Regions from separate parts of the Streptomyces sp. NPDC001927 genome, predicted to be linked through region 2. Evidence: riboswitches for the same ligand, from Rfam matches in the RefSeq annotation. Region 2 holds a riboswitch; the other holds the start of a gene.

Region 1 (5,030 bases), on a different contig from region 2:
CCCGAACGACGTGTCCGGGGCCGGTACGAAGCGCCGCCCGGCCGCCGCCGCGACCTCCCGCAGGAACGCCCGGCGGAACCCGTCGCTCTCCAGCGAGCCGTGCCAGTGGGTGCCCCAGACCGCGCCGACCCGGCACCCGTCCAGGAACGGCTCCCCGCCAAGCACCTCCGCGACCCCGTGGTGGATCTCGTACCCCTCCACCCGCTCACCGAGCGCCTCGCCGACCGGCCGCGCGAGCGTCTTCTCGGCCGCGAACCGGACCCGTACCGGCAGCAACCCGAGCCCGTCGACCGTGCCCGCCTTCGACTCGACCTCGTCCTCGATCCGCTCCCCGAGCGCCTGGAAGCCGCCGCAGATGCCGAGCACCGGCCGGCCCTCCGCCGCGCGCCGGGCCAGGGCGTCCGCGAGCCCGCGTTCGCGCAGCCACGCCAGGGCCTTCACCGTGCCCCGGGTGCCCGGCACGACCACCAGGTCCGCGTCGACCAGCTCCTCGGCCCGGTCCACGAACCGCACGACGACGCCCGGTTCGGCCGCCAGCGCGTCCACGTCCGTGAAGTTCGACATCAGCGGCACCGCGCACACCGCGACCCGCAGCACGTCCGCGCCGACCGGCGGCGCGACGACCGACTCGCGGACCGCGCCCCGCAGGGAGACCCGAAGGCCGTCCTCCTCGTCGATGCCGAGCCCGTGCGCGTACGGCAGCACGCCGTACGTCCGCCGCCCGGTCAGCCCGAGCAGCATGTCGAGCCCCGGCTCGAGCAGGGTCACGTCGCCGCGGAACTTGTTCACGAGGTAGCCCGCGATCAGCTCCTGGTCCTCGGGCGCGAGCAGCGCCGTCGTGCCGAAGAACTGGGCGAACACCCCGCCCCGGTCGATGTCCCCGACCACGAGCACCGGCAGCCGCGCGGCCCGCGCGATGCCCATGTTCACGATGTCGGTCCGGCGCAGATTGATCTCGGCCGGACTGCCCGCCCCCTCGCAGATCACGGCGTCATACGTGCCCCGCAGCTCCTCCAGGCACGCCATCACCGGCTCGAAGAGCTCCTTCTGCCGCCCTCCGTGGTAGCCGCGCGCGCTCAACTCGCCCACCGGCCTGCCCATCAGGACGACCTGGCTGGAACGGTCGCTGCCGGGCTTCAGCAGGACCGGGTTCATCAGTGCGGTCGGCTCGACCCGGGCCGCCTGCGCCTGCATGGCCTGCGCCCGGCCGATCTCCGCGCCCTCCCGGGTCACGAAGGAGTTCAGGGACATGTTCTGCCCCTTGAACGGGGCGACCTTCACGCCCTGCCGGACCAGCCAGCGGCAGATGCCCGCCGTGACGACGCTCTTGCCCGCGTCGGACGTGGTCCCCGCGACCAGCAGCCCCCCGCCTCTCATGCCGCCCTCCGCTTCGCCGCACGCGCCTTCAGCGCGCCCGCCACGATCCGTCCGCCCACGCAGGCCGCGAGCGTGAGCCCGGTGACCCGGCGCGAGAGCCGGACCGCCCGTTCGATGTCCGCGACCTCCACGGCCCGTCCCTCCCCGTTCAGTACGGGCCGGTGCTCCACCCGGCCGCCGTACGACAGCGTCCCGCCGAGCCGTACCCCGAGCGCCCCCGCGAACGAGGCCTCCACCGGGCCCGCGTTGGGGCTCGGGTGCTTCGCCGCGTCCGCCTTCCAGGCGCGTACCGCCCCCCGCGCATCGCCCCCGGCCACCGTCGCGAGCGCGGCCGTCAGCCGGGCGCCCGGCCAGCCGGCCACGTCGTCGAGCCGGGCCGAGGCCCAGCCGAAGCGCCGGTACCGCGCCGACCGGTGGCCGACCATGGCGTCCAGGGTGTTCACGGCCCGGAAGGCGACCAGGCCCGGTACGCCCGCGACCGCGCCCCAGACCAGGGCGCCCACGACGGCGTCGGAGGTGTTCTCGGCGACGGACTCCACGACCGCGCGGGCCATCGCCGGACCGTCCAGGGAGTGCGGATCGCGCCCGCAGAGATGGGGGAGCCGTTCCCGGGCCACGTCCAGGTCGCCGGCAGCGAGGGCGCCGCCGATCGCGCGGGCCTCCCGGCCCAGCGTCGTCCCGCCGACGACGGCCCACACGGCGGCGGCGGTCAGCGCGGCGGAGGCGCGGGGGTGGTCACGTACGGTACGGGCGGCCAGCGCGGCGGCGCCCGCGGCGCCCGTCACGCAGACGGCGGTGTGCAGCGCGCCCCACCCGCGGTGGTCGCGCCAGAGCAGCTTCTCGACGGCGCCGGCGGCGCGGCCGAACGCGGCGACCGGGTGGCCGCGGCGGGGGTCGCCGAGGATCAGATCGGCGGCAAGGCCGGCGGCCGCGCCGTAAGCGAATACACCTGGGGCAGCACTGCGGCCGGGCATGGCGCTGTGTCCTCACTCAGGGTCCGCGCCCTGGCTCGACGTGACCGGCGGCGAGAGTTCCTGGCTCCCGGGGAGCGACTCCCCGGTCACAGTGGCGGGACCGCGCCGGATTCGCACCGGGCTTCCTCTGATTGCCGCCGTAATGGCCCCGGAAGTCCACCACGTGTGCGAACACCCGTCAACTCACGCTTGACCTGCGGCGGGACACTGTGCGCAGCACCACACGGAACCCACGGGGAGCCCGGCGCGGACCTCCGTGAACGACGACCGGGCGGGCCGCACCCGAAGGTGCGACCCGCCCGGTCGGCGGCGCGGGATCGTCGTCAGGCGACGATCAGATAGATGCCGTACGCGACGGCCGCTGCGCAGAGCGCGAAGCAGGCGTACGCGCCGGTGCGCGCCATGGCCGCGGAGCCTCCCTGAGCCGCGGCTTCCTCCTGCTTGGAGAGGCCGACGATGCCGAGGGTGAAGAGGCCCACGAGGGCGACGGTCGCCACGAGGCTGACTCCGAAGACGGAGCCGAGAGCTGCCCAGTCGATCTTCATGGTGTCCGTTCCTTACACCGCGGCCGAGGCGGCGGGGGCTGCCGGGTCCGTGGGGGCCGGCGAGGGGATGGTGGTCTTGAGGTCGTCGTCCGCGGCGGTGGCGAACGAACCGGCCGGGGCCGGCGGGGTGACGGCCGCGATGGCGGTGGTCACGACGCCCGCGGGCTCGCCGTCGATCTCGTCGGCGGTGACGTTGTGGTGGTCGACCGGCTTGCGGCGGGAGAGCGCCCAGATGACGGCCGAACCGGCGATCAGGAGGACCGCGACGACGGCGACGCCCCAGCTGCCCTGCTTGGTGAGGAACTCCGCGCCGGCGCCGACCAGGCCCGCGGCGGGCAGGGTCAGACCCCAGGCGACGAACATCCGGGTCGCGGTCGACCAGCGGACGACACCGCCCTTGCGGCCGAGGCCCGCGCCCATCACGGCGCCGGAGCAGGACTGGGTGGTGGAGAGCGAGAAGCCCAGGTGCGACGAGGCCAGGATGACCGTGGCGGCGCTGGTCTGGGCGGCGAAGCCCTGCTGCGGCTGGAGGTCCGTGAGGCCCTTGCCCATGGTGCGGATGATGCGCCAGCCGCCGAGGTAGGTGCCGAGCGCGATCGCGACACCGGCGGAGACGATGACCCACATCGGAGGGTTGGAGCCGGGGGCGAGGACGCCGCCGGTGACCAGGGCGAGGGTGATGACACCCATGGTCTTCTGCGCGTCGTTGGTGCCGTGCGCGAGCGAGACGAGACCGGCGGACGCGATCTGACCGGCGCGGTAGCCCTTGGCCTTGGCCTTGGTCTCCTTCTTGGCGCCGATCTTGTACGTCAGCTTGGTGGCCGCCATCGCGGCGAGGCCGGCGACGAGCGGCGCGGCGATCGCGGGGATCAGGACCTTGCTGACCACGGTCGAGCCGTTGACGGCCGACCAGCCGGCCGACATCACGGCCGCGCCGATGAGTCCGCCGAAGAGGGCGTGGGAGGAGCTGGACGGCAGACCCAGGAGCCAGGTCAGCAGATTCCAGAGGATGGCGCCGACGAGCGCCGCGAAGATCACTTCGGTACGAATGCCCTGTTCGTTGATGATCCCGCCGGAGATCGTCTTGGCGACCTCGACGGACAGGAACGCGCCGACCAGGTTGAGCACGGCGGACATCGCCACCGCGGTCTTGGGCTTGAGTGCACCGGTCGAGATGGTCGTCGCCATCGCGTTGGCGGTGTCGTGGAAACCGTTCGTGAAATCGAACACGAGAGCTGTCACGACCACAATCGCGAGCAGCAGCGTGATGTGTTCCATTTACCCAGGCAATCGTTTGACGTCAGTGGCTGGACGAACGTAGGCAACCTGAGTGAACGGAAGATGAACTGAGCCGGGCGGTGCGGTGTCCCAAATCGGGGTCTGGGCATTCCGCTTGACCCGCGCGAGGGCTTCCCGTGAACGCTCTGTCCACGATGTGGGCACCCCGGACCCCGGGTAATCCCGGCCGTCACGGGACGCGAGGGGCGGCGTCCGCTTCGTCCCGGCTCGCCCGTGTCAGTCCGTGGACGCGCCGAGACGTACGCCGCGCGGCCCGTCAGCCCACCGGGGGACCCCGGAAGGAGACCCATGTCACTCTCCCGGGGAACGACGAGGGGGCGGCGAGGGGCGGCGACCGGCGACGACCGTGGACGGACACGGGCGGGTTCGTCCGGTGGCAGCCCCGGCCCGACCTGTCGACACTGGGACCGTGCGCCCCGCTACAGCGACGGCAGCGGCCGTCACCACTCTGCTCGGTGCCGGTGCGGCCGCGCTCGCGGCCGGCCGGTACGCCGGTGACATCGCCCTGAAGGCGACGTCCGGACGGCCCCTGCCCGGCGACCCCCGGCTCACCGTGCACGCCACGGGCCCCGGCCAGGTCACCCTGACCCGCAGCCTCGCCTCCCTGCGCCCCGGTACGTACGGGATCGAGGGCCCCGGCGTCCACGCGGTCGTCGGCCCGGTCCTCGACCGCGTGCCGCACACCGCCGACACCGTCGTACGGCGCCTGGAACGCGTCGAGCACGGCGACCTGGGCCCCGGCGCCCGGGTCCGGCTCACGCCCGAGCTGCACAGCGGCACCCCGGAGACCGCCCTCGGCGTGGCCCAGGAGGACGTCGAGATCCCCGGCGAACTC
Region 2 (5,030 bases):
TGGGGTAGCGGGCGATCCTGGCGTTGAGCCGGTACTCGTCGCGCCAGAAGGCGGCGGAGGCCCGGCCGCCCGCGCGGGCGTCCTCGTGGATGGCGCGGATGTCGCCGCCCGCGCAGAGCCCGCGCTCCCCGGCGCCGCTGATGACGACGGTCTCGACGGCCGGGTCGTGCTCCCAGGCGGTGAGGGCCGCGTCGATCCGCCGCACCATGGGGTGGGTGAGGGCGTTGAGGGCCTGGGGGCGGTTGAGGGTGATGTGGCCGATGCGGCCAGTGGTGTGGAGCAGGACGTGTGCGTGTGCGGCGTCAGGGGAGGTCGTCGAGGTCATTCGAAGGCCTCCGTCAGTCCGCGGGCCACGATGACGCGCATGATCTCGTTGGTTCCTTCCAGGATCTGGTGGACCCGCAGGTCGCGGACGATCTTCTCGATGCCGTACTCGCTGAGGTAGCCGTAGCCGCCGTGCAGTTGGAGCGCCCGGTCGGCCACGGAGTAGCCGGTGTCGGTGGCGAACCGCTTGGCCATCGCGCACAGCTCCGGCGCCCGGGGGTCGCCGCGGTCGAGGGCGTGGGCGGCCTGCTGGACCAGGGCGCGGGCGGCGGTGAGTTCGGTCGCCATGTCGGCGAGGCGGAAGCGGAGGGCCTGGGCGTCGAGGAGCCGCCGCCCGAACGCCTGCCGGTCGGCGAGGTGCGTGAGGCTGCGGTCGAGGGCGCTGCGGGCCCCGCCGAGGGAGCAGGCCGCGATGCCGAGCCGACCGCCGTTCAGGCCGTTCATGGCGATGCGGAAGCCCTGGCCCTCGACCCCGAGGAGCCGGTCGGCGGGGACCCGGACAGCGTCCAGGACGACCTGGCGGGTGGGCTGGGCGTTCCAGCCCATCTTCCGCTCGTCGGGCCCGAAGGAGAGCCCGGGGTCGTCCTTGTCGACGAGGAACGCGGAGACGCCGTCGGCGCCGTCGCCCCCGGTGCGGGCCATCACCAGGTACAGCTGGGAGGCGCCCGCCCCGGAGATGAACTGCTTGACGCCGGTGAGCACCCAGTGGTCGCCGTCGCGCACGGCCCGGGTGGTGAGCGCGGCGGCGTCCGATCCGGCGCCGGGCTCGGTCAGGCAGTAGCTGGCCAGGTCGTCCATGGCGCACAGGCGCGGAAGCCACCGGCGGCGCTGGGCGTCGTCGCCGTAGTGGTCGACCATCCAGGCGACCATGTTGTGGATGGAGAGGTAGCCCGCGATGGACGGGCAGCCGGAGGCGAGGGTCTCGAAGACGAGGACGCCGTCGGAGCGGGTGAGGCCGGAGCCGCCGGACTCCTCGCGGACGTAGACGCCGCCGAGTCCGAGTCCGGCGGCCTTGCGCAGGACGTCGACGGGGAAGTGCTTGTCGCGGTCCCAGTCCAGGGCGTGCGGGGCGAGGTGGTCCTGGGCGAAGTCGAGGGTGGTCTCGACCAGGGCCCGCTGGTCCTCGGTGAGCAGGGTCGTGGTCATGGGCGCTCAGCCCATCGTGGGGATCGTGAAGCTCGCGCCCTCGCGGAGCCCGGCGGGCCAGCGCGAGGTCACGGTCTTGGTGCGGGTGTAGAAGCGGATGGCGTCCGGTCCGTGCTGGTTCAGGTCGCCGAAGCCGGACCGCTTCCAGCCGCCGAAGGTGTGGTACGCCACCGGCACCGGGATGGGTACGTTGACGCCGACCATGCCGGTGTCGACGCGCCGGGTGAAGTCGCGGGCGGTGTCGCCGTCGCGTGTGAAGATCGCCACGCCGTTGCCGTAGAGGTGCTCGCTGGGCAGCCGCAGGGCCTCCTCGTAATCGGCGGCGCGGACCACGCAGAGCACGGGGCCGAAGATCTCCTCCTGGTACACGCGCATGTCCGGGGTGACCCGGTCGAAGAGGGAGGCCCCGGCGAAGAAGCCGCCCTCGTGCCCGGGAAGGACGAAGTCGCGTCCGTCGACGACGAGTTCGGCTCCCTCCTCGACCCCGATGCCGATGTACTTCCGGACCCGGTCGACGGCGTCCGGGCCGACCAGCGGCCCGAAATCGGCGTCCGGGTCGTCGCTCCGGCCGATCTTCAGCGTGCCGATGCGCTCCTTCAGCCGGGCGACGAGGGCGTCGGCGGTGTCCTCGCCGACGGGGACGGCGACCGAGACGGCCATGCACCGCTCGCCGGCCGAGCCGTACCCGGCGCCGATGAGGGCGTCCACCGCCTGGTCGAGGTCGGCGTCCGGCATCACGATCATGTGGTTCTTGGCGCCGCCGAAGCACTGGGCGCGCTTGCCGTGGGCGGCGGCGGTGGCGTAGACGTGCGCGGCGACGGGGGTGGAGCCGACGAAGCCGAGGGCGGCGACGCGGGGATCGTCGAGGAGGGTGTCGACGGCTACCCTGCCGCCGTTGACGACGTTGAGGACGCCCGCCGGAAGACCCGCCTCCAGGAAGAGCTCGGCGAGCCGCAGCGGTACGGAGGGGTCGCGCTCCGAGGGCTTGAGGATGAAGGCGTTTCCGCAGGCCAGGGCGGGGGCGGCCTTCCAGAGCGGGATCATCGCGGGGAAGTTGAACGGCGTGATGCCGGCGACGACGCCGAGCGGGGAGCGCAGCGAGTGGACGTCGATGCCGGTGCCGGCATTGTCGGTGAACTCGCCCTTGAGGAGGTGCGGGATGCCGGCGGCGAACTCCACGACCTCCAGGCCGCGTTGGAGGTCTCCGTGGGCGTCGGCGACGGTCTTGCCGTGCTCGGAGGAGAGCAGCCGGGCGAGCTCGTCCTTCTCCTGCTCGACGAGCTGGAGGAAGCGCAGGAGGACCCGGGCGCGGCGCTGCGGGTTCCAGGCGGCCCAGTCGCGCTGCGCCCGGGCGGCGTCGGCAACGGCGGCCTCGGTCTCGGCCCGGTTCGCGAGGGGCACGCGGGCCTGGACCTGGCCGGTGTTGGGGTCGTACACGTCGCCGTAGGCGCCCGAGGTTCCCGGGGTGTGCCTGCCGCCGATGAAGTGGGTCAACTCGCGGACGGGGGTGGTGTCTTGTGCGCGGACCATGAGTGCCTGCTCTCGTCAGGTGATCCGGATGGCGCGCCGGAGGCCGCCACGACCCGCGCACGCCGGTGGGGCGTGATGGTGCGGCGGGGTGGTGGCGGTGTACGGCGCGAGAGCGCGAATGGCGAGGCGCCGTCAGGTCCTGACGGTCGTGGGGTGGTGGAGTCCTGCTCGACGGGGTCCTCGACGGGCGGGTGCCCGTCGGCCGGATCCGCGGGGAGTGTGCGGGCGCACCGGTGCCATGCGTGTCAGCTCCATCCTCGTGGACAACACGGAACATCCCGCGGCCGGTATCCTGACTCCCGGATCAGCGCGCGCCGTCCGCCTTCCCGACATCACTCGTCAGTGGCGTGCTGCTCGACGGCGTACTCCCCGGTCACAGTGGCGGGACCGCGCCGGAATCACACCGGCTTCCCTGCACCGCGGGCCTTCGCCGCGACTATATAGTTGGACGTCCTAGTAAATCCACCCCCGGCCGGGTGAACCTGCGACACCCCTTAGTAGAGCGGAGTCGCCCGCGGCTTCAAGACCTGCTTGGAGAGGGCAAGGTCACAGCGGTGTGCACTGCTGTCATCTGAGCGAGCTGTCCTACCATCCGAGCATGACAGTCCTTCCCGACGACGGGCTCGCCCTCGCCGCCGAATTCCCCGACGCGTCCCGTGAACAGTGGCAGCACCTGGTAGCCGGGGTACTGCGCAAGTCGGGCAAGGACGTGGAGGGCCCGGCGGCCGAGGACGCCCTGTCCACCGCCCTGGAGGACGCGCTCCGCGTCCGTCCCCTCTATGCCGCCGAGGACACCGCCCCCGAGCCCGGCCTGCCCGGCTTCGCGCCCTTCGTACGGTCCGGGCGCCCCGAGGGGAACACGGTCGGCGGCTGGGACGTGCGCCAGCGGCACACCACCGCGGACGCCGGGACGGTCCTCGCCGACCTGGAGAACGGCGTCACCTCGCTCTGGCTGGTCGTCGGCGAGGGCGGCATCCCCCTCGGCAGCCTCGGCCGGACTCTCGACGGCGTCTACCTCGACCTCGCGCCGGTCGTCCTCGACGCCGGGCAGGACGTGGAGGCGGCCGCGCGCGAGCTGCTCGGACTGTACGAGGAGCGGGGCGTCGCCCCGGAGGCGGCGCGCGGCAACCTGGGCGCCGACCCCCTCGGCCTGGAGGCCCGCACGGGCCGGCCCCACGACCTCTCCCCCGCCGTCGGCCTCGCCGGGCGTTGCGTCGAGGAGTACCCGGGCCTGCGGGCGCTGACCGTGGACGCGCTGCCGTACCACGAGGCCGGCGGCTCGGCCGCGCAGGAGCTGGGGTGCGCCCTCGCGACCGGCGTCGCCTATCTGCGGCAGCTCACGGAGGCCGGACTCTCCGTCGAACAGGCCCTCGGCCAGCTGGAGTTCCGGTACGCGGCCACGGCGGACCAATTCCTCACCATCGCCAAGCTCCGTGCCGCGCGCAGGCTCTGGGCCCGGGTGGCCGAGGTCAGCGGGGCGAGCGGCGCGGGCGCGCAGCGGCAGCACGCGGTGACCTCCCCGGTGATGATGTCCCGGCGCGACCCGTGGGTGAACATGCTCCGCACCACCGTGGCCACGCTCGCCGCGGGCGTGGGCGGCGCCGACTCCGTCACCGTGCTTCCCTTCGACCACGCGCTCGGGCTGCCGGACGCGTTCGCGCGCCGCATCGCCCGCAACACCTCGACCATCCTCGTCGAGGAGTCGCACCTCGCCCGGGTCATCGACCCCGCGGGCGGCTCCTGGTACGTGGAGCGGCTCACGGACGAACTCGCCCACGCGGGCTGGGAGTTCTTCCAGACGATCGAGAGCGCCGGCGGCCAGGCCGCCGCGCTGCGCTCCGGGATGATCGGCGACCGGCTCGCCGAGACCTGGTCGGCCCGCAGCGCGAAGCTCGCCAAGCGCCGCGAACCCGTCACCGGCGTCAGCGAGTTCCCGAACCTCGCCGAGAACCCCGTCGTCCGCGAACCCGCGCCCGAGCCGCCGTCCGGCGGGCTCCCCCGGGTCCGCCGCGACGACGCCTTCGAGGCGC

What was found. A riboswitch is a leader RNA that binds a small molecule or an ion and turns the genes downstream of it on or off. The one in region 2 is predicted to bind cobalamin.
Region 1: linked by a shared signal. The riboswitch ahead of ACWCO8_RS32650 (cobalamin biosynthesis protein) and the one ahead of ACWCO8_RS07360 (CoA-acylating methylmalonate-semialdehyde dehydrogenase) in region 2 are both predicted to bind cobalamin.

What each region holds. Positions count from the first base shown of each region.
Region 1 is NZ_JBSFEN010000014.1:60,979-66,008, reverse strand. It holds gene ACWCO8_RS32655 (cobyric acid synthase) at 1-1,377, opposite strand, end outside; gene ACWCO8_RS32650 (cobalamin biosynthesis protein) at 1,374-2,351, opposite strand; cobalamin riboswitch at 2,387-2,527, opposite strand; gene ACWCO8_RS32645 (hypothetical protein) at 2,675-2,896, opposite strand; gene ACWCO8_RS32640 (inorganic phosphate transporter) at 2,909-4,174, opposite strand; gene ACWCO8_RS32635 (alpha/beta hydrolase) at 4,605-5,030, shown strand, end outside.
Region 2 is NZ_JBSFEN010000002.1:647,857-652,886, forward strand. It holds gene ACWCO8_RS07350 (enoyl-CoA hydratase/isomerase family protein) at 1-325, opposite strand, end outside; gene ACWCO8_RS07355 (acyl-CoA dehydrogenase family protein) at 322-1,470, opposite strand; gene ACWCO8_RS07360 (CoA-acylating methylmalonate-semialdehyde dehydrogenase) at 1,477-3,000, opposite strand; cobalamin riboswitch at 3,266-3,437, opposite strand; gene ACWCO8_RS07365 (methylmalonyl-CoA mutase family protein) at 3,599-5,030, shown strand, end outside.